Regions from separate parts of the Streptomyces sp. NPDC020489 genome, predicted to be linked through region 1. Evidence: riboswitches for the same ligand, from Rfam matches in the RefSeq annotation. Region 1 holds a riboswitch; each other region holds the start of a gene.
The links. Region 1 has a riboswitch for cyclic di-AMP ahead of ACH41F_RS11470 (peptidoglycan DD-metalloendopeptidase family protein). Riboswitches for the same ligand answer to the same signal wherever they lie in the genome.

Region 1 (7,635 bases):
GCGGTCTGAAGCCGCTGGCCGACCAGGTGCACGCGCTCGGCATGCAGTTCGGGATCTGGGTCGAGCCCGAGATGGTCAACGCGGACAGCGATCTGTACCGGGCGCACCCGGACTGGGTCCAGTACCAGCCGGGACGAAAGCGGACGGAGTTCCGCAATCAGCTCGTACTGAACCTGGCACGCGAGGATGTCCAGGAGTACCTGTTCAGCCGGCTCGACGCGCTCCTGTCCGGCGCCCCGATCGACTACGTGAAGTGGGACTTCAACCGCAGCTTCACCGACGCCGGCTGGCCCGGCGAGCCGTATCCGCAACGGCTCTGGGTCGATCACGTGCACGCCTTCTACGCCTTGCTGGACCGGCTCAGGGCGGCCCACCCGGACGTCGCCTTCGAGTCCTGCTCGGGCGGCGGCGGCCGGATCGACCTCGGGGTGCTGAGCCGGACCGACCAGGTGTGGACCTCCGACAACACCGACCCGCTCGACCGGCTCGCCATCCAGCACGGCTTCAGCCAGATCCACCCCGCGCGCGTGATGGCCGCCTGGGTGACCGACAGCCCGAACGCCATGCTCAACGGCCGCGTCAGCTCGCTGCGGTTCCGGTTCGTCAGTGCCATGGCTGGGGTGCTCGGGGTGGGTGGCGACCTCACCCGGTGGAGCGAGGCGGAGCTCGGCGAGGCCCGTGAGTGGGTGGAGCTCTACAAGGAGATCCGGCCCCTGGTGCAGCGCGGCGACCAGTACCGGCTGCGGCCGCCGCGGGGCGGGCTGAGCGCCGTGCAGTACGTCCTCGGGGACGAGACCGTGGTCCTCGCCTGGCTCCAGGCGCAGAGCTACGGCGAGCCCGTGCCGGCGCTGCGGCTGCGGGGGCTCGATCCGGCAGCGTCGTATGCATGCCTGGAAACGGGCGAAATCCACAGAGGGGCCGTATTGCTGCATCACGGACTTCGCGTCGGTTTGCGGGGCGATTTGGATGCGACGGTTCTTCGGCTGCGGCGCGTCTGAACCTTCTGTCCGAATTGGCGCCTTCCTTCGTGTTGCGATGCGTTCATTCCAACTCGCTCTGGAATGAGGGAACCTGTGCGTCGGGCACGTGAGGAGCGTCATATCCGTGACGGTGCGTCGCCCGTCATGTTCACGTAATCCCCATATTTTTCCTGGGGTTTGGAGAGCTGGAGGCGGACGTAATGCACGCAGGGTGACCGGTAATTCCCGCAGCGGATCACGAGAAACGCATGCGCGTGGAACCTCTTACTTGTCGCTTTGCGTCCTGCTCGCTTACGTTCGCCATCCATCCGGACGGACGCCCAATCCTGCCGCCGCCCGGAGTCCCCACTACTCACCCGTGAACGGCAGGAGCGGGGGACCCACAGGTACAACGCCTGTTCCGGTCTCCGGAACGGCTAGGGGTTAAGCCGCGCCTCGGTGCGGCCGGGCATCTCCAGCTCGCACCCGACAGCTCACCTCGCAGGCGCCGGAGAGGAATTCGCCATGCCCGCGAAGGGTAAGCACCGCCGTCCGAAGGCCCAGCGCCTGACCCGCTCGATCGCCGTCGCCGGTACCGGCGGAGCGGCACTCGCCCTCCCGCTGATGGGTGCCGCAGGCGCCCACGCGGCCCCCTCGCAGTCCCCTGCGGAAAAGGCCGTCCAGTCCCTTCCGGCCGCCGAGAAGACGACTGTCGACAAGGTGGCGGAGAAGAAGAGCGCCGCGAACACCGCGACCGTGCGCACCTATTCGGTGCGGGCCGGTGACTATCTTTCGAAGATCGCCGACGAGCAGCACGTCAGCGGCGGCTGGCAGAAGCTCTACTCCGACAACCGCGAGGTCGTCGGCTCCGACCCGTCGCTGATCCACCCCGGTCTGAAGCTGACCCTCGGCAAGAAGGGCGCGGCGAGCGCGCAGAAGTCGGCGGACACGTCCACGAGCACCCGGAAGTCCTCGTCCTCCGCGTCGAGTTCGTCCTCGCAGTCCTCCTCGAAGTCGAGCACGACGGCCGCCGCCCAGAGCAGCGAGTCGACCGGCGCGAGCAGCAGCGCCGCCGGCTTCACGCTCCCGGTCGCCGGTGCCACCGTCGGCACGCCGTACCGCATGGCCGGCAGCATGTGGTCCAGCGGTTACCACACCGGCGTCGACTTCGTCGTCCCGACCGGCACCCCGCTCAAGGCCGTAGGCGCCGGCACGGTCGTCTCCGCCGGCTGGGGCGGCGCGTACGGCAACCAGGTCGTCATCAAGCTCGCCGACGGCTACTACGCCCAGTACGCCCACCTGTCCTCGCTCTCGGTCTCGTCCGGCCAGACCGTCGCCGCGGGCCAGCAGGTCGGACTCTCCGGCGCGACCGGCAACGTCACCGGTCCGCACCTGCACTTCGAGATCCGCACCACCCCGGACTACGGCTCGGACGTGGACCCGGTCGCCTACCTCCGCGCGAAGGGCGTCTCCGTCGGCTGACGCCCACTCCACGTGCCACCGAAGGCCGGACCCCGATCCCCGGGTCCGGCCTTCGGTGTCGGCGTGGCTGCGTGCGTGACCGCCGCGTTGCGTTCTTGTGGCACGGGCGCCCGGGGCATCGACAGGAAGGGGTGGATGGGGCCAGAGTGATCCCGGCCGTCGCGTAAGCGCTTTCTGTCCCCGCTCGCTGCCACGGGGACCTCGGCGGCACACGTTCCCCGGGCGCCGCACGGTGGCCGACCGGCCCTTTCGCAGAGGAGCAAGATGACGACCACCCGTAGAGCCTTCGGGGCGCTCGCCGCCGGTGCCGCGCTCGCCGCCCTCGGCCCCGCCGGGAACGCCGCCGCCGGGCCCCGCCACCGTCGCCTGATCGCCCACGACGACTTCCGCCACGGCCTTCGCCAGTGGGCCGTGGAGCTGGAGAAGGGCGGCACCGTCACCGCCTCCCGCGGCACCCTGGAGGTCGAGGTACCGGCCGGCGCGACGATCTGGTTCAGGAAGCGGCTCGAAGGGCCCTACGTCATCGAGTACACGGCCACGCCCGTGTCCGAGGGCGGCGTCAACGACCGGGTCTCCGACCTCAACACCTTCTGGAACGCGGTCGACGTCCGTTCCCCCGAGGACCTCTTCGCCACCCGGCGGGGCGGGGCGCTGGCCGAGTACGACCACCTCCGGACGTACTACGTCGGCTACGGCGCCAACTCCAACACCACGACCCGGCTGCGCCGCTACGTCGGTGAGGCCGGCGTCCGTCCGCTGATCTACGACTACACGGAGCCGCTGCTCGTGGCGAACGAGCCCCACCGCGTCCGGATCGTCTCCGACGGCTCCACCCAGCAGTGGTGGACCAACGGGCGCCTCGTCTTCGACCACACCGACCCGCAGCCGTACACCAGCGGGCACTTCGCCTTCCGGACGACGTGGAGCCACTTCCGCCTGCGCGACTTCCGGGTATGGCGGCTGAGCCCTCAACGCCTCTGATCGGAGGCCTATTCCGGGCTTGGGAAACACTTTAGGAGTGGCTTATCTCACCGCCCGTCAATCCTCCCTTACGGTCGCGTAGGTCACATTCGAAGGTGAATCATGGGCCGACGTGGCAGACGATTCGAAGAGTGACAGCAGAGCAGTGATCGGGTCGTACGTTGCGGTGGGGGACAGCTTCACCGAGGGCGTCGGCGACCCCGGCCCCGACGGGGCGTTCGTCGGCTGGGCGGACCGCTTCGCGGTGCTCCTGGCGGACCGGCGCCCCGAGGGCGCGTTCACGTACGCCAACCTCGCGGTACGCGGGAAGCTCCTCGACCAGATCGTCGAGGACCAACTTCCCAAGGCCGTGGCCCTCGCACCGGACCTGGTCTCCTTCTGCGCGGGCGGCAACGACATCCTCCGGCCCGGCAGCGACCCCGACGAGGTCGCCGAGCGCTTCGAGCGGGCGATCGCCCGGCTCTCCGAGGCGTGCGGCACCGTGATGGTGACCACCGGCTTCGACACCCGTGGCGTGCCCGTGCTCAAGCACCTGCGCGGCAAGATCGCCACGTACAACGGACATGTGCGGGCGGTCGCCGACCGCTACGGCTGTCCCGTGCTCGACCTGTGGTCCCTGAAGACGATTCAGGACCGCAGGGCCTGGGACGGCGACCGGCTCCACCTGTCGGCCGACGGGCACACGCGCGTGGCGCTCCGGGCCGGCCAGGTGCTCGGTCTGGAGGTCCCCGCCGACCCCGACCAGCCGTGGCCCCCGCTGCCGCCGCGCGGCACCCTCGACATCCGGCGCGACAACGTGCAATGGGCGCGCGAGTACCTGGTGCCGTGGATCGGGCGCCGGTTGCGCGGGGAGTCCTCGGGCGACCATGTGACGGCGAAGGGCGCGCTGTCGCCGGACGACATCAAGATGCGGATCGCGGCGGTCGCCTGACGAGCGCGTGGCGGCCGCCCCGGACGTGACCGCGCGGGTGCGGGTGCGGGTGCGGGTGCGGGTGCGGTCCGGTCTCCGGGCCGGCGTCGGGTGGCGGTGTGCCGTCACCCGACGTCTGGCTCCCGGAAGGGCCGGAACACGCAGGCCTGTTCCGCGTACGACCGTCGCGGGCGTCGCCGCGGCCCTCCGGCCCTGAGGCCGGGCGGTGGCTGCCCGGTGTCGCCGCACCGGCGGCCGGGGCCGTCACCTCCGGCGTCCTGCCAGAAGCCCTCGCCCACGCGCGCGCGATGCCGTCGGCACGGGGCGTGCCGTCGGTACGGGGACGGATCAGGGTGACGGCGTCGGTGAGGGCGGCTTGCGGAGGGGGCCGAACGGCCGGCGGGTGCCGCTCAGGCCCCGATCCACCGGCGAAGTGTCTCGACCGTGTTCTCCGGCGCGGAGTTGAAGCACAACCGGATGCCGGGCGCCTCCTCGACGAGGAGGTTGACCAGTCGTTCGAACAGGACGGTGTGCTCCGGCATCATCCGGACCCCGCCCCCGATCATCGCCAGGCCGAACGTGTCCGCCCGGAGGGCTTCCCGGACGGCCGCCTCGGCGTCGTCCGCCGCGGTCCCGATCAGACAGGACCGCACATCGAACCCCGCCTCGCGCAGTGCCGTGTGTGCCGCCTCGATCCGGGCCGTGAAGGCCTCCTCGTCGATCCCCGCGGGCAGCCGGCTGTAGTCGAGCACCCGCGGGTCCAGCCCGACGGACAGCACCTTCGTCGTGCTCGGCAGGGGAGCGGAGGCCGTCGGACGGACCATGGGCGGGACCCTCTTCTGTCGACGGAGGGCCGGGGCGGCTCCCTCAGCCCTCCTGCGCGCTCAACGTGCCGGTCCCCAGCCCGAGTTCCCGGGCCAGCGCGTCGTCAGCCCACTCCCGCGCGCGGGCCCGGGACACCGCTTTCGGGTACGAGGTCAGCTGCACGGCGAGACCGTCGAGGAACGCCGTCAGGCGCAGGGCCGAAGCCTCGGGGTCGGGGCACCGGAACTCGCCCGCGGCCACGCCCTCCCGGACGACCTCGGCGATCGCCGCCTTCCACTGTCCGTCGAGATCCCGGGTGACCTCCTGGAGCGCGGGCTCGCGCAGCGCCGCCGCCCAGCCCTCGATCCACAGCCGCCAGCCCTTGGCCTGGCCGGTCGGGGCGTACCAGCGCACGGCCGACCGCAGTCGGCGCAGCGCCGTCGTCCGCCGGCCGAGCAGCTTGCGCAGGTGGGCGAGGTCGTCCGCGGCGGCGTGGGCGAACGCGGCGGCGACCAGCTTCTCCTTGGTGGAGAAGTGGTAGAGCACCAGCGCGTTGCTCACCCCCAGCGCCGCGGCCACGTCGGCGATCCTGACCGCCGCCACGCCCCGCGCCTCGATCTGCTCCACGGCGGCCCGCAGCAACTCCGCACGCCGCTCGGCCACGCCCAACCGCACTCTCGCCACGCGGTCACCCTATCCAGGCGGGGTCCGCCGGGGCCCGGACCGTGGGACGGCCGCCGTCACCGGTACCACCCGAACCGCTCCGCGATCACCGGCAGCCGGTCCTCGACGATCGCGTGCGCGGCGGCCCGCGGTGACGTGCCGTCGGCCTCCGCGCGGGCCAGCATCAGATCGACCAGGGCCCGCATGGCGCGGCGGGTGTGTGCGAAGGCCTCGTCGGCGTCGGGGCCGATGTCACCGAACAGGGTCCACCACCACCAGGCGTTCGTCCCGGAGTTCACGACCACGTCGGGCAGGACGGTCACCCCCCGCGCGGCGAGCAGCGCCTCCGCGGCGGGCAGGACGGGCATGTTCGCGGCCTCCACGATCCAGCGGGCGGTGATCCGGCCCTGGTTCGCCGCGTCGATCGCGTACGACACGGCCGCGGGCACCAGTACCTCCGCGTCGGCGGACAGCCAGGCCTCGCCTGGCAGGTCGCGGTCGCCGGGGCGCAGCGCGGCACGGTCCACGGTGCCGTACGCGTCCCGCGCCCGCAGCAGTGCCTCCACGTCCAGCCCGGCGGGGTTGGCGATCGTGCCCTTGATGTCGGCGACGGCCACGACGGTGAGCCCCGCGCGCGTGAGGAAGCGTGCCGTGGCCCCGCCCATCGTGCCGAGCCCCTGCACCGCGACCCGCGTCCCGGGGTACGGCACGCCGGCCCGGTCCAGGGCCGCGAGCACCGACTCGGCGACCCCGCAGCCGCCGACCAGTTCGTCCAGGCCGATGCCGTCCACCTCCACGGCGAACGCGTCCGCGAGCCGTCGCCGGGCCGCCCTCTCGTCGTCGAGCAGCGGATACACGGCCTGTATCGAGGAGACGAGCCCGGCCTCGGCCACTGCCCGGTCCACCAGGTCCTGGGTGAGCCCGAGATCCTCGCCCGTGGTCCACACACCCTCGACGTACGGTCGCGTCGCGCGCAGGAAACGCACGAGGATCCCGTACGCCGCCGGGTCCCGCGGGTCGCAGTCGATGCCGCCCTTGGCGCCGCCCAGGGGGACGTAACGGCTCTCGGGGTCGTAGTGCAGCGCCTCCTTCATGGTCATGCCGCGGGCCAGTCCGGTGACCTCGTCCAGGGTGCAGCCCTCGCGCATGCGCAGCCCGCCGCTGGCCACGCCCCGGACCAGCCGGTCGACGACCAGGAAGCCCTGGCGGCCGGTGACGTGGTCGGTCCAGGTGAGCGAGAGCAGGGGGGTGGTCATCGGGGGTCTCTCCTGGGCGAGGGGGCGGGCACGGGGCCGGGCGGTCGGGCGCACTACTGAACGGCGAGTCAGTATCCGGAGGCGGTCGGGGTGCTGTCAACGCGGGCCGAAACCGGTTGACGCGCGCAGAGCCGGCGCTGTTGGGTCCTCCTGGGGAAGGCACCGGTCGTCGAAGGGAGCGAGGGCGTGGCGAACGTCGTCGAGTTGTCGTACTACCCGGTCAAGGGATGCGCCGGGATCTCGGCGAGCGAGGCCGTGGTGACACCGGCCGGGCCGGCCCACGACCGCGCCTTCATGGTGGTGAGCGAGGACGGGGTCTTCCGGACCCAGCGCCGACACCCCCGGCTCGCGCTGATCCTGCCCGGCATCGACGCCGCCGGCGAGCGGCTGACGCTGCGGGCGCCGGACCACGGCGAGGTGGCCGTCGACGTCGACACCACCGGGGCCCGCCGACCGGTCGACCTCTTCGGCACGCCGTACCGGGGCATCGACCAGGGCGACACCGCGGCCGGGTGGCTCTCCGAGGTGCTCGGCGTGCCGAGCCGACTGGTGCGGGTGCCGCCGGACCACGACCGGGTGA
Region 2 (7,635 bases), on a different contig from region 1:
GCGCACCCGCAGCTGCCGTATCTGCGCGAGGCCGGGATACGGGTGGACGAGGACTCCCCGGCCGCCGAGGAACTGGTCGAGGCGTGCGCGGGCGGCCGCACCGTCGTCGTGGTCGCGACGGGCGAGGGCGAACCCCGCCTCACCGACGGCCTCGCCCGCCTCGCCGGCTCGGGCCGCGTGTCCATGCCCGAGCTGGAACTCCTCCCCGCCTCCTACGACCTGCCGGGCGCCCGCCTCCTGGACCTCGTGCAGGTCATGGACCGCATCCGCGTCGAGTGCCCCTGGTCCTCGCAGCAGACCCACAAGGGCCTGGCGAAGTACGGCATCGAGGAGGCCTACGAGCTCGTGGAGGCCATCGAGGAGGGCGACCGCGACGAACTCCGCGAGGAACTCGGCGACGTCCTCCTCCAGGTCGTCTTCCACGCACGCATCGCCGAGGAGGACCCGGAGACCCCCTTCTCCATCGACGACGTCGCCGGCGGCATCGTCACCAAGCTCATCCACCGCCACCCGCACGTCTTCGGCGACGAGACCGCGACCACCCCGGAGGAGGTCAAGGAGCACTGGCTGCGCACCAAGGCGACAGAAAAACAGCGCACGTCCGTCACCGACGGCATTCCCCTCGGCCAGCCCGCCCTCGCCCTCACCGCCAAACTGGCGTCCCGGGCCCGGACGGCGGGCCTGGAGGTACCGCTGCCGAGCACCGAGGGCATCGGCTACGAACTGTTGGCCCTGGCCACCAGAGCCGAGGCGGAGGGCATCGACCCCGAGGCGGCTCTGCGCGCGGCGGCACGCGTGTACCGCGACACGATCCGCGAACGAGAGGCCGCCCCGCCCCAGCCCTGACCCCAACGCAACCGACCCCGTGCCTGGGAGCCGCCCCACACGCACGTCCCTCGCCCCCGCCGCCCCTACCCGTCCCATACCCAGGGGCTGCCGCCCCTTCGACCCCGCCCAAACCCTGGGGGCTGCGCCCCCAGACCCCCATCGGCCCTGAAGGGGCCTCGTCCTCAAACGCCGGACGGGCTAAAAGATGCGCACCGGCGCCACGGCGGGAAGGGCAGGGGCGCGCCCCCGCGGACGGGCCACCGGCGCCACGGCGGAAGGGGACGTACCGGGGGGTGCCCGCCCGCAGTGTCGGGCGTCCAACCGACAGCACAGCTTGGTCCCACGGCACCGCCCGACCGAGGACGGACACCCCCCGGTGCGGCCCCGACCCACAACGCACCCCGCGACCCGCCGGATACCGTCAGGGAGTGACCGACCACCCCACCCCCGCCCCGGAACTCTTCACCTGGGAGTTCGCGACCGACCCCTACCCCGCCTACGCCTGGCTCCGCGAGCACGCCCCCGTGCACCGGACCCGGCTCCCCAGCGGAGTGGAGGCCTGGCTGGTCACCCGGTACGGCGATGCCAAGCAGGCCCTGGCCGACCAGCGGCTCAGCAAGAACCCGGCGCACCATGACGAACCCGCGCACGCCAAGGGCAAGACCGGTATCCCCGGTGAGCGCAAGGCGGAGTTGATGACGCATCTGCTGAACATCGACCCCCCGGACCACACCCGCCTGCGCAGACTGGTCAGCAAGGCCTTCACACCCCGCCGCGTCGCCGAGTTCGCGCCGCGCGTGCAAGAACTCACCGACCACCTCATCGACCAGTTCACGGCGAAGGGGTCCGCCGACCTCATCCACGACTTCGCCTTCCCGCTGCCCATCTACGCCATCTGCGACCTGCTGGGCGTCCCGCGTGAGGACCAGGACGACTTCCGGGACTGGGCGGGCATGATGATCCGACATGGGGGAGGGCCGCGGGGCGGTGTCGCGCGGTCGGTCAAGAAGATGCGCGGGTACCTCCTGGAGCTCATCCACCGCAAGCGCGAAGGGCTGCCCGCCGAGCCCGTACCCGGCGAGGACCTCATCTCCGGTCTGATCCGCGCCTCCGACCACGGCGAGCACCTCACCGAGAACGAGGCCGCGGCGATGGCCTTCATCCTGCTCTTCGCCGGGTTCGAGACCACGGTCAACCTGATCGGCAACGGCACGTACGCCCTCCTCACCCACCCCGAGCAGCGCACCCGTCTCCAGAACTCTCTCGCCGCGGGCCGAACCGACCTGCTGGCGACGGGAGTCGAGGAACTGCTCCGCTACGACGGCCCCGTGGAACTGGCCACGTGGCGCTTCGCCACCCAGCCGCTCACCATCGGCGGACAGGACATCGCCCCCGGCGACCCCGTCCTGGTCGTGCTCGCCGCGGCGGACCGGGATCCGCAGCGGTTCGCCGATCCCGACGTCCTCGACCTGTCCCGGCGGGACAACCAGCACCTCGGATACGGCCACGGCATCCACTACTGCCTCGGCGCCCCGCTCGCCCGCCTCGAGGGCCAGACCGCGCTCGCCACACTCCTCACCCGGCTCCCGGACCTCCGACTCGCGGTGGATCCGGCCGATCTGAGATGGCGTGGGGGGCTCATCATGCGTGGACTGCGCACGCTGCCGGTCGAGTTCACGCCCGTTCGGTAGGAAGCCGGGCAACTCGCCCCTGACCCGCGGTCCTTGTGCCGGGCGACGCAAACATGACACGCCCTCAAGTCTGTGATCTTCACGTGATCTGTGCGGCATTAACTTGTGACAAGTGATCGTCTGCCGATACGTTCTCGCATCAACGCGGCGACCCGAACCACCCGCCGCGCCCGCACTGTCGTCTCGCGAAAGGGCACCGCATGCTCACCGGGAACGGTCGTCACCGTCGCCCCCGTCAGGCTCCGGCACTTCTCGTTGCGGCCGGAGTGACCGGCTCCGCCATCGCGATCCCGCTGCTCGGCGCGGGCGGGGCGAGCGCGGCGGACGGGAACACCTGGGACCAGGTCGCCCAGTGCGAGACCGGTGGCTCCTGGAGCGCGAACGACGGTGACGGCCACTACGGCGGGCTCGACCTCTCGCAGAAGAACTGGGAGAAGTACGGCGGCCTCGACTACGCCACGAGCCCCGACCTCGCCAGCCGCAACCAGCAGATAGCCGTCGCCGAGAAGGTCCTCGCGGACCAGGGTGTCGGCGTCTGGGGCACCTGCGGTCTGCTGCACGGACTCAGCGAGGACTCGGGCTCCGCCGATGTCGACACCGGCGTCGCTTCGCCGTCGACGAGCGACAGCGACGACTCCGACGCGTCCGCCCAGCCCGAATCCACCGAATCAGCCGAAACTACCGAATCCTCCGAATCACCCGGATCGGCGGGTCTGTCCAACTCGTCCGGCGAATCGGAATCGGCCGATGCGACGGACTCGTCCGGCAGCGCCTCCTCGTCGCCCACCACCGGAGCGGACAAGTCCGCCAAGTCGGACAACTCCGGCTCCGCTCCGGGTGGTGCGCTGTCCTCCGGCAGCCCGTCCGCCGCGCCGACCGAGAGTGACGAATCGGACAACTCCTGGCGAGAGGGCGGCTCTTCGAACCTGGTGGACACCGGCGCCCTCGTTGCCCCCTCCGAGGGCACCGGCCGGCACCGGGGTGCGAGCGCCGAGGAGGGCTCGTACACCGTCCGGACCGGCGACACGCTCGCCTCCATCGCCGACTCCCTTGACCTCGACGGTGGATGGCGTCGGCTCTATACCGCGAACGAGCAGGTCATCGGCGCCGATCCGAGCGCGATCGAGCCCGGGCAGACCCTTGCTCTAGGTAGCGAATAGGGCGAAATCCCCAGGGAAAAACCGTGAGTTCACGTCCGTACTTCACCGCAAATGTCCCGTTTGGTGAAAGTGTGGGATGAGTCTCAGAAGCCCTGATCGTCTTTGAAATCCCCCGGGTTCCGTGTCTACGGTCAACACCGCTCGTCACCGCGAGCCCCGGCTGCCGCAACGCCGAATCCTGCCAGCGGCCGTACGGGAACAGTCGTCGCGTCAAGCGCCGTAGGCAGGAGCGGGGGACCCAAGGTAAGTGCCGGGTCCGGAAGTTGAGGCCTCACGGGGTCTCATGGCCGAGAGGCCGCCGGAACCGGCTTGGGGTGGAGCCGCGCAGCGCGCCGAGAGGCGAGATGTGCGGCCGGGCAACTCAACCGGCCCGAACCCGACAGCTCACCTCGCAGGCGTCGGTGAGGGGATCCACCATGCTGTTTTCCGCCAAGGGCAAGCACCGTCGTCCGTCCAAGGCCACCCGCGCCGCCGCGCTCGCCGGTGTCACCGGTGTCGCCATCGCCGCTCCGCTGATGGCGGCCGGCAACGCCTCGGCCGCCACCGCCTCCGAGTGGGACGCCGTCGCCCAGTGCGAGTCGGGCGGCGACTGGTCCATCAACACCGGCAACGGTTACTACGGCGGCCTGCAGTTCTCCGCCTCCACCTGGGCCGCGTACGGCGGCACGGCGTACGCCTCCACCGCCGACCAGGCCTCCAAGGCGCAGCAGATCGAGATCGCCGAGAAGGTCCTCGCGAGCCAGGGCAAGGGTGCCTGGCCGACCTGTGGTGTGGGCCTGTCCAGCGCCGGCTACACCGGCGGTGGCTCCAGCTCGTCGTCCTCGAGCGACAGCAACAGCGGCAGCACCAGCACCGGCACGCGCTCCTCCGAGCAGCAGGCCTCCCGCTCGTCCGAGCGTCCGGCCGCGAAGAAGACCGTCACCACCCCGACCGGCAAGAAGGTCAAGAAGGGCGACGGCGAGTACAAGGTCGTCAAGGGTGACACCCTCAGCTCCATCGCCGAGGAGCACGACGTCAAGGGTGGCTGGCAGAAGGTGTTCAAGCTGAACAAGGACATCGTCAGCGACGCCGACTTCATCTACCCGGGCCAGCAGCTGCACCTCAAGTAAGAGGGACACGGCCGCGCCCCGGCCGAACCACGGCCGCCCCGGCCGAATCACAGCCGCGTCCCGGCCGAACCACAGCGCCCTCACATCCGTGGCCCTCACACTGAGGGCCTCGTGAGGGCCCCCCGTCCCCACGGGCTCCCCGCTCCGGTGCGTGTTCCCCCGTACGCACCGGGGCGGGGTTTTTTCGTGCGGTGCCGCCGAGACGCCGCCGTCGGTTTGTTCGGTTCAGAAACAATTTACTCTCGGTTCTGTCCACGGGGCGGTCCACGCGGTGGCCGATCCCCCGGAGCCGGTTAGGCTCGGTCTCGCAGAACCCACCGCGGTCCCGGCGGACCGTGTCACATCCCAAGAAGGAGATGCTCGTGCCGTCCATCGACGTCGTCGTAGCCCGGGAAATCCTGGACTCCCGAGGCAACCCCACGGTCGAGGTCGAGGTCGGCCTCGACGACGGCAGCACCGGTCGTGCCGCCGTCCCCTCCGGCGCCTCCACGGGCGCCTTCGAGGCCATCGAGCTGCGCGACGGTGACCCGAACCGCTACCAGGGCAAGGGTGTCGAGAAGGCCGTCCTCGCGGTCATCGAGCAGATCGGCCCGGAGCTGGTCGGCTACGACGCCACCGAGCAGCGCCTGATCGACCAGGCGATGTTCGACCTGGACGCCACCGACAACAAGGGCTCGCTCGGCGCCAACGCCATCCTCGGCGTCTCCCTCGCCGTCGCCCACGCCGCCTCCGAGGCCAGCGACCTCCCGCTCTTCCGCTACCTGGGCGGCCCGAACGCGCACCTGCTGCCCGTTCCGATGATGAACATCCTGAACGGCGGCTCGCACGCCGACTCCAACGTGGACATCCAGGAGTTCATGATCGCCCCGATCGGCGCGGAGTCCTTCTCCGAGGCGCTGCGCTGGGGCACCGAGGTCTACCACACCCTCAAGAAGGTCCTGAAGAACAAGGGCCTGTCCACCGGCCTCGGCGACGAGGGCGGCTTCGCCCCGAACCTCGGCTCCAACCGTGAGGCCCTCGACCTCATCCTCGAGGCCATCAACGAGGCCGGTTACACCCCCGGCGAGCAGATCGCCCTCGCGCTCGACGTCGCCGCCTCCGAGTTCTACAAGGACGGCGTCTACTCCTTCGAGGGCAAGGACCGCTCCGCCGCCGAGATGACGGAGTACTACGCCGAGCTCGTCGCGGCGTACCCGCTCGTCTCCATCGAGGACCCGCTGTTCGAGGACGACTGGGAGGGCTGGAAGACCATCACCGACCAGCTCGGTGACAAGGTCCAGCTCGTCGGCGACGACCTGTTCGTCACCAACCCCGAGCGTCTGGCCCGCGGTATCGAGGAGGGCGCCGCCAACGCGCTGCTCGTCAAGGTGAACCAGATCGGCTCGCTCACCGAGACCCTCGACGCCGTCGAGCTGGCCCAGCGCAGCGGCTTCAAGTGCATGATGTCGCACCGCTCCGGCGAGACCGAGGACGTCACGATCGCCGACCTCGCCGTCGCCACCAACTGCGGCCAGATCAAGACCGGCGCCCCGGCCCGCTCCGAGCGCGTCGCCAAGTACAACCAGCTCCTGCGCATCGAGGAGATCCTCGACGACGCCGCGGTGTACGCCGGCCGCTCGGCCTTCCCCCGCTTCAAGGGCTGAGCCACAGCCAAGTCGTACGTACGTCCCCGTACTCGGTCCCGTACCGTGTGCGGGGACGTACGCGCGTGTGAACGGGAGTGAGAGAGATGGCCGTCAAGGACCGTGACCGCTTCTCCACCGCCACCCGGATCCGGCTGCTCGGCGAGCAGACCGCCGCCCGCGTCTACCGCTCCCAGACCAAGCGGCAGGCCCGTCGCTCCCGGCTGACCGGCCGCGCGGCGCTGCTCGCGCTGGTGCTGTGCTCGCTGGTGGTCGCGCTCGCCTATCCGATACGGCAGTACGTCTCCCAGCGCGCCGAGGTCGCCGACCTCCAGCGGCAGCAGGAGCAGGCCCGGCAGCGGGTCGAGGAGCTGCGGGACGCCAAGGCGCGCTGGCAGGACGACGCGTACGCCGAGCAGCGGATCCGGGAGCGGCTGCACTATGTGATGCCGGGGGAGACGGGGTTCATCGTCGTCGACCCGGACGCGGCGCGGCAGTCGCGCGCCGATCTGGGGGCGGCCGACCGTCCCTGGTACGCGAACGTCTGGGACGGGGTCGACAAGTCCGACGCCTCCGACCAGTGAACCTGACCTAGAGAAAGACAGGCATGGAAACGCCCCCGCCGACCACTTTGCGCACCGAGCCGACCGACGCCGACGTCGAGGCCTTCAAGCAGCAGCTCGGGCGTCCGCCGCGCGGACTGCGCGCGATCGCGCACCGCTGCCCGTGCGGCCAGCCGGACGTGGTGGAGACGGCCCCGCGGCTGCCCGACGGCACGCCCTTCCCGACGACGTACTACCTGACGTGTCCGCGTGCCGCCTCGGCGATCGGCACGCTGGAGGCGAACGGCGTCATGAAGGAGATGACGGAACGGCTCCAGAGCGATCCGGAGCTGGCCGCCGCGTACCGCGCCGCGCACGAGGACTACCTCGCGCGCCGGGACGCCATCGAGGTCCTGGAGGGCTTCCCGAGCGCGGGCGGCATGCCGGACCGGGTGAAGTGCCTGCACGTGCTGGTGGGGCATTCGCTGGCCGCGGGTCCGGGCGTCAACCCGCTGGGCGACGAGGCGATCGCGATGCTGCCGGAGTGGTGGCTCAAGGGTCCGTGCGTGCAGCCGCTCGCCGCGCCCGACCCGGCCGAGGAGCACCCGGGCGAGGAGGGTGCGGTGTCCGACCCCGCCGAGGCCCGCGGCGGCTCCTTCGCCGCCGCGCCGGCCGTCCCGGAG
Region 3 (7,635 bases), on a different contig from region 1:
CGCGGCCGACCTGGCCCTCACCGTCCTCGGCGGCGGCGAGTCCTCCCGCCTGTACAACCGGCTCGTCCGCCGGGACCGTACGGCCGTCGCGGCCGGCTTCGGCCTGCTGCGGCTCGCCGGGGCGCCCTCGCTGGGCTGGCTGGACGTGAAGACCTCCGGTGACGTCGAGGTGCCGGTCATCGAGGCCGCCATCGACGAGGAGCTCGCGCGGTTCGCCGCGGAGGGCCCGACGGCCGAGGAAATGGAGCGCGCCCAGGCCCAGTTGGAGCGCGAGTGGCTGGACCGGCTCGGCACCGTCGCGGGCCGCGCCGACGAACTGTGCCGCTACGCCGTCCTGTTCGGCGACCCGCAGCTCGCCCTCACCGCCGTCGACCGCGTCCTGGAGGTGACCGCCGAGGAGGTCCAGGAGGTCGCCAAGGCCCGCCTGCGCCCCGACAACCGCGCGGTGCTCGTCTACGAACCCCTCTCCCCGGAGGCCGCCGAGGACGCGGAGCTCCCCGAGGACCCCGAGGCCGCGGCCACTGTCGAGGCCGGCGACAAGAACGAGGAGGCGGCCAAGTGACCGAGCTCGCCACGATGGAGTTCCACCCCCAGCCGCAGGCCGGCGAGGCGAAGCCGTGGGCCTTCCCGGCCCCCGAGCGCGGCACCCTCGACAACGGCCTGACGGTCCTGCGCTGCCACCGCCCCGGCCAGCAGGTCGTCGCCGTCGAGGTCCTCCTGGACGCCCCGCTGGACGCCGAGCCCGCCGGTCTCGACGGTGTGGCCACGATCATGGCGCGGGCCTTCTCCGAGGGCACCGACAAGCACACCGCCGAGGAGTTCGCCGCCGAGCTGGAGCGCTGCGGCGCCACCCTGGACGCGCACGCCGACCATCCCGGCGTCCGCCTGAGCCTCGAGGTCCCGGCGTCCCGCCTGCCCAAGGGGCTCGGTCTGCTGGCCGACGCCCTCAGGGCGCCCGCGTTCGCCGACAGCGAGATCGAGCGGCTGGTCACCAACCGGCTCGACGAGATCCCGCACGAGCTCGCCAACCCCTCCCGGCGGGCCGCCAAGGAGCTCTCCCGGACGCTGTTCCCGGCGGACCTGCGCATGTCCCGCCCGCGCCAGGGCACCGAGGACACCGTCCGCGCGATCGACTCCGCGGCCGTACGCGCCTTCTACGAGAAGCACGTCCGCCCCGCCACCGGCACCGTCGTGGTCGTCGGCGACCTGACCGGCATCGACCTCGACGCGCTGCTCGGTGACACCCTCGGGTCCTGGACCGGCTCCTCGGCCGAGGCGCGGCCGGTGCCGCCGATCACAGCCGACGACACCGGCCGGGTCGTCATCGTGGACCGCCCCGGTGCCGTCCAGACGCAGCTGCTGATCGGCCGGATCGGCGCCGACCGGCACGACCGCGTGTGGCCCGCCCAGGTGCTCGGCACGTACTGCCTCGGCGGCACCCTCACCTCCCGCCTGGACCGCGTCCTGCGCGAGGAGAAGGGCTACACCTACGGCGTGCGCTCCTTCGGGCAGGTCCTCCGCTCCGCCCCGGACGGCACCGGCGCCGCGATGCTCGCCATCAGCGGTTCCGTGGACACCCCGAACACCGGTCCCGCCCTGGAGGACCTGTGGACGGTGCTGCGCACCCTCGCCGCGGAGGGGCTCACCGACGCCGAGCGGGACGTCGCCGTGCAGAACCTCGTCGGGGTGGCCCCGCTGAAGTACGAGACCGCGGCGGCCGTCGCGAGCACGCTGGCCGACCAGGTCGAGCAGCACCTGCCCGACGACTACCAGGCCACCCTGTACCGACAGCTCGCCGCCACCGGCACCGTGGAGGCCACCGCGGCCGCCGTGAACGCCTTCCCGGTGGACCGTCTGGTGACAATCCTGGTCGGCGACGCCTCCGCCATCAGGGAGCCCGTGGAGGCCCTCGGCATCGGTGAAGTCACCGTCGTGACGGCCGAGTAGCGGCACGCGCGCGGGGGAGCCCTGGTGACTGGAGGGTCACCAGGGCTCCTTAATGTCCGAATTGAAGGCCAGTTGCCTGTTTGCCCTGTGGGATGCGCTACAAAAGCCGTGATCCGTTTGGGGATTGAAAGTGGCCCCGCTTAGCGTCTTCCCGGCTGTCCGTCAGGCACTGCGCCGCGCCCGCGGCACCGGACAGCCATCGCCGAGTCCCCGTACGGCGCGAGCCAGGGGAGCCGGGGACCCATCCGTAGTCCCTGGGGTGAATCGGACGCCCGCGCGTGCCGCGAGGGGGTCCGTAGGAGACCTTCCTGCTCCGAACCCGTCAGCTAACCCGGTAGGCGAGAGGGAAGGAAAGGACCAGCCACTACATGGCGTTCACGCGCCCCACCGGGAAGCACCGCGCCCCGAGCCGGATCAAGCGCGGCACCGCCCGCGCGGCCGGCGTCGCGGCCCTCGCCACCACCGGTGTCATCGGCACCCTCGCCGCCCCGGCCCTCGCCGCGGAGCCCGCGGCCGAGCAGACCGGACTCACCCCGGTCATCACCCTCGGCGACTCGGTCGCCGCCCAGATCGACGCCCAGGCCGAGGCCCAGGAGCAGGCGGCCGTCGAGGCCGCCCAGCAGAAGGCCGAGGAGGAGGCGCGCCGCCAGGCCGCCGCCAAGGCCAAGAAGGAGCGCGAGGCCAAGGAGCGCGCCGCCCGCGCGGCCGCCGAGCGCGAGCGCCTGAACACCTTCGTCAGCCCGATCGCCGGCTCCTACATCTCCACCGGCTACAAGGCCGGCGGCGCGGTGTGGTCCTCCGGCAGCCACACCGGCGTGGACTTCCACGCCGCCAGCGGCACCTCCGTGCGCGCGGTCGGCTCCGGCACGGTCGTCGAGGCCGGCTGGGGCGGGTCCTACGGCAACAACGTCGTGATCAAGATGCACGACGGCACGTACACCCAGTACGGCCACCTGTCGTCCATCGGCGTCTCGGTGGGCCAGACGGTCACCCCGGGCCAGCAGATAGGCCTGTCCGGCGCGACCGGCAACGTCACGGGGCCGCACCTGCACTTCGAGGCCCGCATGACCGCGGAGTACGGCTCGGACATCGACCCCGTCGCCTACCTCCGTTCGCACGGCGTGAACGTCTGACGACCGACGCGAGACCTCTTCGGAACCCCGGCCCACCGGCCGGGGTTTCGTCGTTTCCGGCACGGCGCTGTCCAAAAAATATCCATGGATTCCGGCCCGCCATCGGAAATTCCCGCTCTTTGCAATAGAGTCACTGAACACACGTCAATCGTCGACGTTTCACGGGGATTAAAGCGGAGGTCGGTCATGCGTATTCCGGCGCACTCGGTATGCACCGCGATCAGGGACGACATCGTCGCCGGTGTCTACGAGCGCGGCAGCCGGCTCACCGAGGAACTCCTCGCGCGCCGCTACGGCGTCTCCCGCGTCCCCGTCCGGGAGGCCCTGCGCACGCTGGAGGCCGAGGGGTTCGTGGTGACCCGGCGGCACGCGGGCGCATGCGTGGCCGAACCTACCGAGCAGGAGGCGGCCGACCTGCTGGAGATGCGGATGCTCCTGGAGCCGCTCGGCGCCTCACGGGCCGCCCAGCGGCGCACCGAGGCGCATCTGAAGGTGCTGCGTGGCCTGGTCAGGCTGGGGCAGGAGCGGGCCAGGCGGGGCAACAGCGACGACCTGCGGTCCCTGGGCGGCTGGTTCCACGAGACGCTCGCCCAGGCCTCCGGCAGCCCCGCGCTGGCCTCGGTGCTGACCCAGCTGCGCCACAAGATCTCCTGGATGTACGCGGTGGACGCGCCGGCCGACCCCGTCGAGTCCTGGGCGGAGCACGGCGCGATCGTCGACGCGGTGGGCCGCGGGGACGGGGAACGCGCGCGGGCCGTCACCGCGCTGCACACGGAACGCTCGACGGCCGCCCACCGACTCAGGTTCGGCTCCGCGGGAGACCGGCCCGAGCGTGTGAGGAACTCGCAACATCCCGTACACACGCCGAGCCTGTGGCATTAACAAAAGGGCCGTATACAAAGGGGCAGTAATTCGCGGGGGCCTATTTCTGCTGCCTGCGAACGCGAATTCACCGAGTGCGTACGGAGAAAAGAAAGGGCCCGCCCGATAATGCGGACGAGCCCTTCGGTCATGCCGTGATCAGACGGTCTCGGGGAGTTCCTCGAGGCCCTCAGAGACCAGCTTCGCCAGTCGGTCGAGGGCGGCGTCCGCGCCCTCGGCGTCGGAGGCGAGCACGATCTCCTCGCCGCCCTGGGCGCCGAGGCCCAGAACCGCCAGCATGGAGGCCGCGTTGACGGGGTTGCCGTCGGCCTTGGCGATCGTCACGGGGATGCCGGAGGCCGTGGCGGCCCGGACGAAGATGGAAGCGGGGCGGGCGTGGAGGCCCTCGGCCCAGCCGACGTTGACGCGGCGCTCAGCCATGTGATGCTGCCCTTCGGTGTTCAGGGTTGTCTAGACCAGTTTCCCACAACGTGAAGCGTCTCCGGAGCGGTCCTTCGTCCCGTCCGGGGTGAGTCGTCGGACCGCGGCCTCGGCCCGACATCCGTCCCTCTCGCGATCCTGCGCGTTCTCCACAGACTGCCTCGCGCCGTTGTCGTACGCGAGCCGTAACCTGGGGCCCATGCAGAGCTCGCCGGACCGGCACGAGTACCCCGCGCACTGGGAAGCCGACGTGGTGCTGCGCGACGGCGGCACCGCGCGCGTCCGCCCCATCACCGTTGATGACGCCGAGCGCCTGGTCAGCTTCTACGAGCAGGTCTCCGACGAGTCGAAGTACTACCGCTTCTTCGCCCCGTACCCTCGCCTGTCCGCCAAGGACGTCCACCGCTTCACGCACCACGACTTTGTGGACCGGGTGGGACTCGCCGCCACGGTCGGAGGCGAGTTCATCGCCACCGTACGCTACGACCGCATCGGCACCGACGGAACGCCCGCGTCCGCACCCGCCGACGAGGCCGAGGTCGCCTTCCTCGTCCAGGACGCCCACCAGGGCCGCGGCGTCGCCTCCGCCCTCCTCGAACACATCGGCGCGGTCGCCCGCGAGCGCGGCATCCGCCGGTTCGCCGCCGAGGTGCTGCCCGCCAACACCAAGATGATCAAGGTGTTCACGGACGCCGGGTACACCCAGAAGCGCAGCTTCGAGGACGGCGTCGTCCGCCTGGAGTTCGACCTCGAACCCACCGACCGCTCCCTCGCCGTGCAGTACGCGCGCGAGCAGCGCGCCGAGGCGCGGTCCGTGCAACGGCTGCTGGCGCCCGGCTCGGTCGCCGTGATCGGCGTCGGCCGTGCCCCCGGCGGGGTGGGCCGCGGCCTGCTCGACAACATCCGGGACGCCGGCTTCACCGGCCGCCTCCACGCCGTGAACAAGGCCTTCACCGACAAGGAGCTGGACGGGGTGCCCGCGTACCGCTCGGTGCGCGACATCGACGGTCCCGTCGACCTGGCGGTGGTGGCCGTGCCCGCCGAGCACGTCCCCCAGGTCGTCACCGAGTGCGGCGAGCACGGCGTCCAGGGTCTCGTGGTGATCTCCGCCGGGTACGCCGAGAGCGGCCCCGAAGGACGCGAGCGCCAGCGCGAACTCGTCCGGCACGCGCGCGCGTACGGCATGCGGATCATCGGCCCCAACGCCTTCGGGATCATCAACACCCACCCGGACGTACGGCTGAACGCCTCCCTGGCCAACGAGCGGCCCCGCCCCGGCCGCATCGGCCTGTTCGCCCAGTCCGGAGCCATCGGCATCGCCCTGCTGTCCCGGCTGCACCGGCGCGGCGGCGGCGTCACCGGGGTCACCGGCGTCTCCACCTTCGTCTCCTCCGGCAACCGCGCGGACGTCTCCGGCAACGACGTCCTGCAGTACTGGTACGACGACCCGGACACCGACGTCGTCCTGATGTACCTGGAGTCCATCGGCAACCCCCGCAAGTTCACCCGCCTCGCCCGCCGCACCGCCGCCGCCAAGCCGCTGGTCGTCGTCCAGGGCGCCGGCTCCGCCCCGCAAGGGCATGCCGTACGGGCCACGCGGCTCCCGCACTCGACGGTGTCCGCGCTGCTCAGGCAGGCCGGCGTGATCCGGGTGAACACCATCACCGAGCTCGTCGACACCGGGCTGCTGCTCGCCCGGCAGCCCCTCCCGGGCGGCCCGCGCGTGGCGATCCTCGGCAACTCCGAGTCCCTGGGTCTGCTGACGTACGACGCCTGCCTCTCCGAGGGCCTCAGGCCGCTGCCCCCGCTGGACCTGACCACGGCCGCTTCGCCCGCCGACTTCCACACCGCCCTGTCGCGCGCGCTCGCCGACGACACCTGCGACGCGGTCGTCGTGACCGCGATCCCCGCCGTGGGGGAGGGGTCCGCCGGGGACGCGGCGCTCGCCGAGGCGCTGCGGTCTGCCGCCGGGCAGGTACCGGGCAAGCCGGTGCTCGTGGTCCACGTCGAGCTGGGCGGACTCGCGGAGGCGCTGTCCGCCGCGGCCAGCACGGCACCGCAGGCCGCGACACCGGGCGCCTCCCACCCCTTCCGGGCCCTGGACCGCCTCGCCGCCAAGCCCCCCGAGGACACCCCCCGCGACGGCTCCCGCCTCATCCCCGCCTACCCCGCCGCCGAACGCGCCGTCCGCGCGCTCGGCGAAGCCGTCAGGTACGCCCAGTGGCGCCGCGAGGCCGCCGACCCCGGCAAGGTGCCCGAGTCCATCGACGCGGCCATCGACGAGAAGGGTGCCGCCCGACTGATCGACAGCCTCCTCGCGCGCGGCCAGGGCCTCACCCTCGGCACCGAGGAGACCTGCGAACTCCTCGGCACCTACGGCATCCAGGTCCACCGCGCCCTGCTGGCGCCCACCCCCGACGCGGCCGCCCGGGCCGCCCGCGACCTCGGCTACCCCGTCGCCCTCAAGGCCACCGCCCCGCACCTCAGGCACCGCGCCGACCTGGGCGGCGTACGCCTGGATCTGGCGGACGAGGACCAACTGCGACGCGCCTACGCCGAGTTGACGGAGCTGTTCGGGACGCCGGAGGAGCTGCGCCCGGTCGTGCAACGCATGGCGCCCCGCGGCGTGGACACCGTCGTACGGGCCGTCATCGACCCCGCGGCCGGCGCCGTGCTCTCCTTCGGGCTCGCCGGAGCCGCCTCGCAGCTGCTCGACGACGTCGCGCACCGGCTGATCCCCGTCACCGACCGGGAGGCGACCTCGCTGGTCCGCTCCATCCGGACGGCACCGCTCCTGTTCGGCTGGAGAGGATCGGCGCCCGTCGACACGGCGGCCCTGGAGGAGCTGCTGCTGCGGGTCTCCCGCCTCGTCGACGACCACCCCGAGGTGGTGGCGGTCACCCTGGAGCCCGTCGTCGTCGCCCCGCACGGCCTGAGCGTCCTCGGCGCCTCCGTACGGCTCGCGCCCCCGCCCGCCCGCGACGACCTCGGCCCGCGGACGCTGCCCGCGTACTGAGAACCCCCTGAGCGGTGCCTCGCAGTCAGTGCTCCCCCGTAGGATGGGGCCCATGGCCAAGACCAGTACGACGACCCAGGGGCTGCGAGCGGCGATCGAACGCAGCGGCTACTACCCGGCCCTCGTGGCCGAGGCGGTGGAGGCCGCCGTGGGCGGCGAGCCCATCCGGTCGTACCTGGTCCACCAGGAGACGACGTTCGACCAGAACGAGGTGCGGCGGCACGTGACCGTGCTCGT
Region 4 (7,635 bases), on a different contig from region 1:
CCCCGGCGCGCGCTCGGGCAGCGCCTCGCCCTCCTATCCGCCCCCGCCCCGGTGCGCCCAGGCCGCGAAGACGCCAGTGGCGGTGCCCTCTTCGCCGAGCCCCCGTGCCGACACCGCCACGCCGGAGGAGAACATCGATCAGCCCCCGAACTACGCCGACAACCACGCGTACCGCATGCGGGCCTCACTCAGCGCGGAGCAGCAGGCCAGCGGTCAGGCGTCGGCGGAACTCATCCTCGCGGAGCTGGCGAAGGTCAGGAAGGAGGGCGGTTCGGGGGAGTACGGGAGCTTCGGCGACGAGCGCGTCGAGGCGGCGCTGGCGCGCCTCGGCTGCGGCGAGGAGCACGGGGTCTCCGTCGGGAACGGCTACTACGCCGTCTACACGGGCGTCGTGTGCGTGTCGGGACGGGTGACGAAGGACGAGCTGACCGGCGAGGTGCACGGCGTCTACGCCGAGCCGCAGCCCGGCGAGGGGCCCTGTGTCGAGAACCGGGGAGGTCACTGACCCAGGGCCGTGTACCGCGTCAAGCCGGCCGCACCACGCTGTGGATCGCCGACTCACCGTCGTAGAAGAGGGACTCCTCGCGCACGTACGCCCCCGGCTTCGGCGCGTGGATCATCTTGCCGTTGCCGATGTAGATGCCGACGTGGGTGACGTCGTCGTAGAAGAAGACGAGGTCGCCGGGCCGGGCGTTGGCGAGGGAGACCGTGGTGCCGGCGTTCACCTGGTCGTAGGTGGTGCGCGGCAGGGAGATGCCGGCGGCGTTCCAGGCGGCCTGGGTGAGGCCGGAGCAGTCGTAGGAGTCGGGGCCGGTGGCGCCCCAGACGTACGGCTTGCCGATCTGTGAGCGGGCGTACGCGAGCGCCTTCTCGGCCTTGGTGGCGTACGAGGGGTCCGTGGTCTGCGAGGAGTCCGGGCTCTGCGAGGGGGAGGAGGACGACGAACCGCCCGTCGACTCCTTCTCCGCCGCCTCCTTCTCCGCCGCCTTCTGCTCGGCCGCCTGCTGCTTCGCCAGCTCCGCGGCCTTGCGGGCGGCCTCCTGCTGCTTCTCCTTCTCGATCGCCGCGAGCCGCGCCTTCTCCTCGGCGGTCAGCCGCGACAGCAGCTCGCGCGCGTCGGAGAGCTTCTTCTGGACGGTCGCCTTGGCGGTCTTGAGGTCGCTCTGTGTGTCGGTGAGCGTCTTGAGGCTCTGGGTGGCCTCCTGACGCTTCTTCATCGTCGCGGCCTGCTCGGTGACGTAGTCGTCGACCGCGCCCTTCTGGCGGGACGTCATACGGCCCATCAGCTGCGTCTGGTCGAAGTAGTCCTGCGGGGAGTCCGCGAGCAGGAAGGTCGCCGTGTCCGGCGCGGAGGCGCCGGTGCGGTACTGGGCCGCGGCGAAGGTGCCGAGCTCCTCGCGGGCCTCGTTGAGCTTCTGGGTGCGCTCGGCGACGTCGTCGAGGAGGGTGTCGACCTCCTTGCGCTGCTTGGCGGTCTTCTCCTTGGTCGCGTTGTACTTCTCGGTCGCCGACTCCGCCTGGCGGTAGAGGTCGTCGACCTTCTTCTCGACCTCCTCGATGCTCGGCTTGTCGTCGGTCGAGGGGGCGGCGGTGGCCGTCTGGGAGAGCAGCGCCACGGAGGTGAGGGCGGCGGTGGCGAGAGCGGGGGTGCGTATGCCTGCCACGCGCGTACCCGCGGCGGACGGCTTGCGGTGCGACGCCAAGGTCGGCGACTCCTTCCATGCTCCGCCTACCGAGTTAGCTGTCGGGTTCGGGCGGGTGCTTCGGAAGGTGTGCCCTACGGCCGTCCCCGGAGGGGAGTGGGGCCGATTCACCCCGGATCGGTGTGGGTCCCCGGCTCCGGCTGCCTGGACAGGCGCACCGGACTCGGCGGAGGCCGCGCGGCCCGGCGACGTTCGCCGGTGGGGGTCGTACGGCCTGCCCGGCACGGTAGCCAACTCGCGTGGCCCCTGTGAAGGTTGATGGTCGATATGCCCGATACATTTTCGTGACCTTGGGGCGGGACGCGGCAGGGTCCGGTCAGTGCGGGCCGATCTGGCAGAGCTTGGTCGTCTTTCTGGCGAAGTGGCCGCGTCGCGTCCGCCTGCCGGGGCGGGGCTTCCTGTCGAGCCGCGGTCGCCCGGACAGCGCGAGCGGTGGCTGTGGCCGCTTGCAGCGAGCTGTGGTGCGTACGCCGTTCCTGTCTTCCGGTCCGACGGCGGCAAGGTCTACGTGGCGGCCTGACTCTTTGCTGCTGAATGGTCGCGGAGAGTGAGCAGGCCTTGGGTGGTTCCGGGCGGGCCCGCAGGCCCTCTTTCCCCCGACTTCTCGGGGTGGCGGCGGGGTGTCAGTGGGGAGCCCTAGACTCGGAGAGCGATGAGCAGCCTCTTTGATGACAGCTTCCTGGCGGACCTCCAGGCCCCTAAGGGCCGCGAGGAGGAGCCCCCGCCGCCGCCCGAGGACGAGCACGGACCGGAACCCGTTCCGGACGATCTGTTCGGCGGGAAGTTCGACGTGCCGCCGGACCGGGACGGCTACTACCGCGACGGCGCCGCCCGCCCGGTCCTGGACGCGGCCGCGCTGATCGAAGGGCTCAACGAGAACCAGCGTGCCGCCGTCGTGCACTCCGGCACCCCGCTGCTCATCGTGGCCGGCGCCGGTTCCGGCAAGACCCGTGTGCTCACGCACCGCATCGCGTACCTGCTGGCCGAGCGGGGCGTCCACCCGGGCCAGATCCTCGCGATCACCTTCACCAACAAGGCCGCGGGCGAGATGAAGGAGCGCGTGGAGCAGCTCGTCGGCCCGCGCGCGAACGCGATGTGGGTGATGACCTTCCACAGCGCGTGCGTGCGCATCCTGCGCCGGGAGAGCAAGAAGCTCGGCTTCACGTCGTCGTTCTCGATCTACGACGCCGCCGACAGCAAGCGGCTGATGGCCCTGGTCTGCCGTGACCTGGATCTCGACCCCAAGCGGTACCCGCCCAAGTCCTTCAGCGCCAAGATCAGCAACCTCAAGAACGAGCTGATCGACGAGGAGGACTTCGCCGCCCAGGCCACCGACGGCTTCGAGAAGACCCTCGCCCAGGCCTACGCCCTGTACCAGTCGCGGCTGCGCGAGGCCAACGCCCTCGACTTCGACGACCTGATCATGACGACGGTCAACCTGCTGCGTGCCTTCCCGGACGTCGCCGAGCACTACCGCCGCCGCTTCCGGCACGTCCTGGTCGACGAGTACCAGGACACCAACCACGCTCAGTACGCGCTGGTCAGGGAGCTGGTCGGCACCTCCGAGCACCCCGTCGACGTACCGCCCGCCGAGTTCGACCTGCCGCCCGCCGAGCTGTGTGTCGTCGGTGACGCCGACCAGTCGATCTACGCCTTCCGCGGCGCGACCATCCGCAACATCCTCCAGTTCGAGGAGGACTACCCGCAGGCGACCACGATCCTGCTGGAGCAGAACTACCGCTCCACCCAGACGATCCTGTCCGCCGCCAACGCGGTCATCGAGCGCAACGAGTCCCGCCGCCCCAAGAACCTGTGGACCAACGCGGGCTCGGGCGCCCGCATCACCGGCTATGTCGCCGACACCGAGCACGACGAGGCGCAGTTCGTCGCCGACGAGATAGACCGACTGACGGACGCGGGCGAGGCGAAGGCCGGCGACGTCGCCGTCTTCTACCGGACCAACGCGCAGTCCCGGGTCTTCGAAGAGATCTTCATCCGCGTCGGCCTGCCCTACAAGGTCGTCGGCGGCGTCCGCTTCTACGAGCGCAAGGAGGTCCGGGACGTCCTTGCCTACCTGCGCGTGCTGGCCAACCCCGAGGACTCGGTGCCGCTGCGCCGGATCCTCAACGTCCCCAAGCGCGGCATCGGCGAGCGCGCCGAGGCGATGATCGACGCCCTGTCCCAGCGCGAGAAGATCAGCTTCCCGCAGGCGCTGAAGCGGGTCGACGAGGCGTACGGCATGGCCGCGCGGTCGACGAACGCCGTGAAGCGGTTCAACGTGCTGATGGAGGAGCTCCGTACCATCGTCGAGTCCGGCGCGGGCCCCGCGACCGTCCTGGAGGCGGTGCTCGAACGCACCGGCTACCTCGCCGAGTTGCAGGCCTCCACCGACCCGCAGGACGAGACCCGGATCGAGAACCTCCAGGAACTCGCCGCGGTGGCCCTGGAGTTCGAGCAGGAGACGGGCGAGGGTGAGGAGTCCGCCTCGCTCTCCGAGTTCCTGGAGCGGGTCGCGCTCGTCGCCGACTCCGACCAGATCCCCGACGAGGACGAGGACGGCTCCGGCGTCATCACCCTCATGACCCTGCACACCGCCAAGGGTCTGGAGTTCCCGGTCGTCTTCCTGACCGGCATGGAGGACGGCGTCTTCCCGCACATGCGCGCCCTCGGCCAGACCAAGGAGCTGGAGGAGGAGCGGCGCCTGGCGTACGTCGGCATCACGCGCGCGCGGGAGCGGCTGTACCTCACGCGCTCCTCGCTGCGCAGTGCCTGGGGGCAGCCGTCGTACAACCCGCCCTCGCGCTTCCTGTCGGAGATCCCGGAGCAGCACGTGGAGTGGAAGCGCACCGGCGCCGTCTCCGCCCCGGCGGGCCCGACCTCCGGGATCGCCGCCTCGCTGTCGTCCTCCCGGTCCCGCTCCTCGGCGTCCGGCGCCTCCGGCTTCGCCACCCGCCGTGCCTCGGAGAAGCCGGTGGTCTCGCTGGCGGTCGGCGACCGGGTCACGCACGACCAGTTCGGGCTCGGCACCGTGACGGCGGTGAAGGGCACGGGCGCGAACGCGGAGGCGACGATCGACTTCGGCGAGGCCAAGCCGAAGCGGCTGCTGCTGCGCTACGCGCCGGTGGAGAAGCTGTAGCGGGACTGGCCCGGGGCCGTCGCACGACCGAGCCCCCGTCGCTGTGAAGCGCGGGGGCTCGCAAGGCGGTTGAGGCCTACGTCGGGTCGAGTCCGTGGCTGCGCAGCCACGGCAGCGGGTCGATCGCCGAGCCACCCGCCGGACGCACCTCGAAGTGCAGGTGCGGGCCGGTGGAGTTGCCGGAGTTCCCGGAGTACGCGATCGGGTCGCCGGCCTTCACGGTCGTACCGGAGGCGACGCGGTACGTGGAGAGGTGGCAGTACCACGTCTCCGTGCCGTCCTTCGCCGTCACGATCATCATGTTGCCGTAGGCGCTGTTCCACTGCGTGCGCACCGTGCCGTCGGTCGCGGCCATCACGGTGGTGCCGTACGACACGGGGAAGTCGATGCCGGTGTGCACGGACATCCAGTTCACGCCGGCCTGGCCGTAGTAGGCGCTGAGTCCGTGCTGCGCGACCGGGAGGGCGAACTTGGGGCGCAGCCGCTCCTTGCGGGCCGCCTCCTCCGCCGCCTTCTTCTGCTCCGCCACCTGCTGGGCCTTGAGGTCGATGCGCTCCTGCGTACGGCTGGCCCGGTCGGCGAAGTCATCGGCGCCCGCGGAGAGGCTCTCGAGCTGGGTGTCCAGCGTGTTGTTCGCGGCGGACGGCTGGACGGACTTGGTCGCCACGTCGGCCGCCGCCGCTGAGGTGGTCTGGTCGTCGCTCAGGCCCCCGACGGAGGCGGCGGCGATCCCGGTCACGCCCATGACACACGCGGACGGCACGGCGATCTTCATCAGCGCGGAGCGCTTGGGGGGCGTACGACGGCGGGAACGGCCGGCGTTGCGGGCGGCCATGCGCGAGCCAGGCGCCGGGGCGAAGTCCTCCTGGCCGTCGAGGAGCGGGGCGTCGTCCCCGGCGAAGGTGTCGTCGGCGAAGGCGTCATCGGAGAGGGCCGGCAGCTCGCCGGTGGCGCTCAACTCAGTGTCGTGCGAGGCGGGTTCGTCGTAGTCGACCTGCTCGAAGACCGCTGTCGACCGGTGGTCGACGGCCTCCTGGTGGACCGGCACGGCACCGTCGGAGTTCCACTGCGTGGCGTCGTAGGTGCCGGTGTCGAAGGTCTGCGTGCCCCATTCCCAGTGCTGGGTCTGGTCGGCGGCGTTGCCGCGCTGGTCGGGCTGGAGCCAGGCGTTCGCGTCCCAGTGACCGCTGACGTCGGCCGCGCCGGCCTGCGGTGGGATCGCGGAGAGCTGATGGTGCTCGCCGGTCCAGTTCGTCGTGTCGTACGCGCCGGTGTCATGGGCGGCGTGGTGCTGGGCCGCGTAGGCGTCGTAGTTCAGGGTCTGGTGGTTGCCCGTGGACCACTGACCGGCGTCGTACGACCCGGTGTTCTCGCCGGGGAGACTGCCGAAGAGGGGGTCCGTCTCGAAGTGCGTGGTGGTGTGGGCGCCCGTGTCGTAGCCGTAGTCGGCGGAGTCTCCGTACTGAGCTTCCAGGGAGCCGTAGGACGGGTGGTGCGTCGAGGCATCGGAAGCAGGGGTCGGGGTGGTCATGGTCCCCGACGGGTACGGGTCGTTCACCAACTTCTCTTTCGCCTCGACAACAGGGGCTGCCAGAGCAGTGCGGTGACTGTACCCGGCGGTACGCGGGCGCGACAATCTTCGGCAGGTTTCAGCACTTCAGGAAACGGGCATCCGGGCGTGTTTCGGGGGACTGCGGGCGCGACCTTGGCTTTGTGTTCGAAGATTGTTCGATGCCCAACGGCTGTGGATCGCCTGTGAAGCGGGGATCGCCTGTCAAGCCAATTCCTGTCGCGTCACGCCACGGTCAGGCCCCCGGCGCTCGCGCCGGCCGCGGTCCCGGTGTCGGTTCCGATCTCGGTTCCGGTCCGATCCGTGTCGAGGGCCTGCCGTATCCCGGTCGCGACCGCCGGGTGCACGGGGAGGGCCAGATGCCCGATCCCGCTCACCTGGACGTTCTGCGCCATCAGGTCGGGGTGGTCGATACAGGCGGTCTCCAACGGGTCCATCAGATGGTCCAGGTCGCTCCAGAAGCTCACGAAGTGCGTACGGCAGCCCGGCGCGGGGAGCGTCAGCTCCGTCAGGACGTCCGAGTCGGGGCGCATCTGCCGCACGATCGGGTGCGCGTCCGCCAGCGGCACCACCCGGGTGCCGGAGTGCGGGGTGCCGAGCGTGACCAGCGTGCGCACCCGGAGGTCGCCGCCGAGACGCTGCACGTAGTACCGCGCGATCAGCCCGCCCAGGCTGTGCCCGACGACGTCGACCCGGCTGCTTCCGGTGCGCTCGCAGATCTCCTCGATGTGCCGGCCCAACAGCTCGGCGGCGGTGCGGATGTCGCACGTCAGCGGTGAGTAGTTGAGCGACTCGACCCACTGGTGGCCGTTCTGGAGGAGGCTGCGGCGCAACATGACGAAGACCGAGCGGTTGTCGATGAAGCCGTGCAGCAGGACGACCGGGGGCCTGGTCCCTGTCGGCAGCCGCGCGGGGCCGTCCTGGGAGGGGACCGGGACGGCCGGCGCACGGCGTTCTTGCAGGATGCCGGAGGGATAGAGGACGAGGTGGCCTGCCAGGATCGCGATCTCCAGGGCGGTCGCCTTCAGCAGCGCCACGGGCAGCCCCGCCAGCCTGCTCGGGAGCAGGCGCTCGCACAGGGGAAGCAACGGCGCCACTGCCCTGGTGACCTTCATGGCCGACCTCCTGTCGGCACACATGAGGAGGACGCCTCTGTCCCCCGTGTGCCCTCGTGGGAGGTCGCGGCGAAATCCTTCGGCGCGGCATGAGCAGGGCGCGTGGGGCGA

Region 2: another riboswitch for cyclic di-AMP. It lies ahead of ACH41F_RS17580 (transglycosylase family protein); the one in region 1 lies ahead of ACH41F_RS11470 (peptidoglycan DD-metalloendopeptidase family protein).
Region 3: another riboswitch for cyclic di-AMP. It lies ahead of ACH41F_RS07690 (M23 family metallopeptidase); the one in region 1 lies ahead of ACH41F_RS11470 (peptidoglycan DD-metalloendopeptidase family protein).
Region 4: another riboswitch for cyclic di-AMP. It lies ahead of ACH41F_RS32255 (NlpC/P60 family protein); the one in region 1 lies ahead of ACH41F_RS11470 (peptidoglycan DD-metalloendopeptidase family protein).

Annotation. Positions count from the first base shown of each region.
Region 1 covers NZ_JBIRUZ010000004.1:229,917-237,551, forward strand. Annotated here, with positions in the region: gene ACH41F_RS11465 (alpha-galactosidase) at 1-998, shown strand, start outside; cyclic di-AMP (ydaO/yuaA leader) riboswitch at 1,304-1,480, shown strand; gene ACH41F_RS11470 (peptidoglycan DD-metalloendopeptidase family protein) at 1,485-2,441, shown strand; gene ACH41F_RS11475 (DUF6250 domain-containing protein) at 2,706-3,422, shown strand; gene ACH41F_RS11480 (GDSL-type esterase/lipase family protein) at 3,568-4,353, shown strand; gene ACH41F_RS11485 (hypothetical protein) at 4,743-5,156, opposite strand; gene ACH41F_RS11490 (TetR family transcriptional regulator C-terminal domain-containing protein) at 5,200-5,820, opposite strand; gene ACH41F_RS11495 (Glu/Leu/Phe/Val dehydrogenase dimerization domain-containing protein) at 5,877-7,055, opposite strand; gene ACH41F_RS11500 (MOSC N-terminal beta barrel domain-containing protein) at 7,242-7,635, shown strand, end outside.
Region 2 covers NZ_JBIRUZ010000006.1:96,622-104,256, reverse strand. Annotated here, with positions in the region: gene ACH41F_RS17595 (nucleoside triphosphate pyrophosphohydrolase) at 1-846, shown strand, start outside; gene ACH41F_RS17590 (cytochrome P450) at 1,257-2,519, shown strand; gene ACH41F_RS17585 (transglycosylase family protein) at 2,720-3,679, shown strand; cyclic di-AMP (ydaO/yuaA leader) riboswitch at 3,885-4,092, shown strand; gene ACH41F_RS17580 (transglycosylase family protein) at 4,096-4,788, shown strand; gene eno (phosphopyruvate hydratase) at 5,151-6,431, shown strand; gene ACH41F_RS17570 (septum formation initiator family protein) at 6,518-6,994, shown strand; partial or broken gene ACH41F_RS17565 (DUF501 domain-containing protein) at 7,018-7,419, shown strand.
Region 3 covers NZ_JBIRUZ010000003.1:120,597-128,231, forward strand. Annotated here, with positions in the region: gene ACH41F_RS07680 (insulinase family protein) at 1-562, shown strand, start outside; gene ACH41F_RS07685 (insulinase family protein) at 559-1,947, shown strand; cyclic di-AMP (ydaO/yuaA leader) riboswitch at 2,138-2,303, shown strand; gene ACH41F_RS07690 (M23 family metallopeptidase) at 2,316-3,080, shown strand; gene ACH41F_RS07695 (GntR family transcriptional regulator) at 3,267-3,962, shown strand; gene ACH41F_RS07700 (HPr family phosphocarrier protein) at 4,101-4,382, opposite strand; gene ACH41F_RS07705 (GNAT family N-acetyltransferase) at 4,582-7,398, shown strand; gene ACH41F_RS07710 (DUF5998 family protein) at 7,442-7,635, shown strand, end outside.
Region 4 covers NZ_JBIRUZ010000014.1:132,193-139,827, reverse strand. Annotated here, with positions in the region: gene ACH41F_RS32260 (hypothetical protein) at 1-505, shown strand, start outside; gene ACH41F_RS32255 (NlpC/P60 family protein) at 525-1,703, opposite strand; cyclic di-AMP (ydaO/yuaA leader) riboswitch at 1,712-1,868, opposite strand; gene pcrA (DNA helicase PcrA) at 2,356-4,839, shown strand; gene ACH41F_RS32245 (peptidoglycan DD-metalloendopeptidase family protein) at 4,916-6,397, opposite strand; gene ACH41F_RS32240 (lipase family alpha/beta hydrolase) at 6,634-7,524, opposite strand.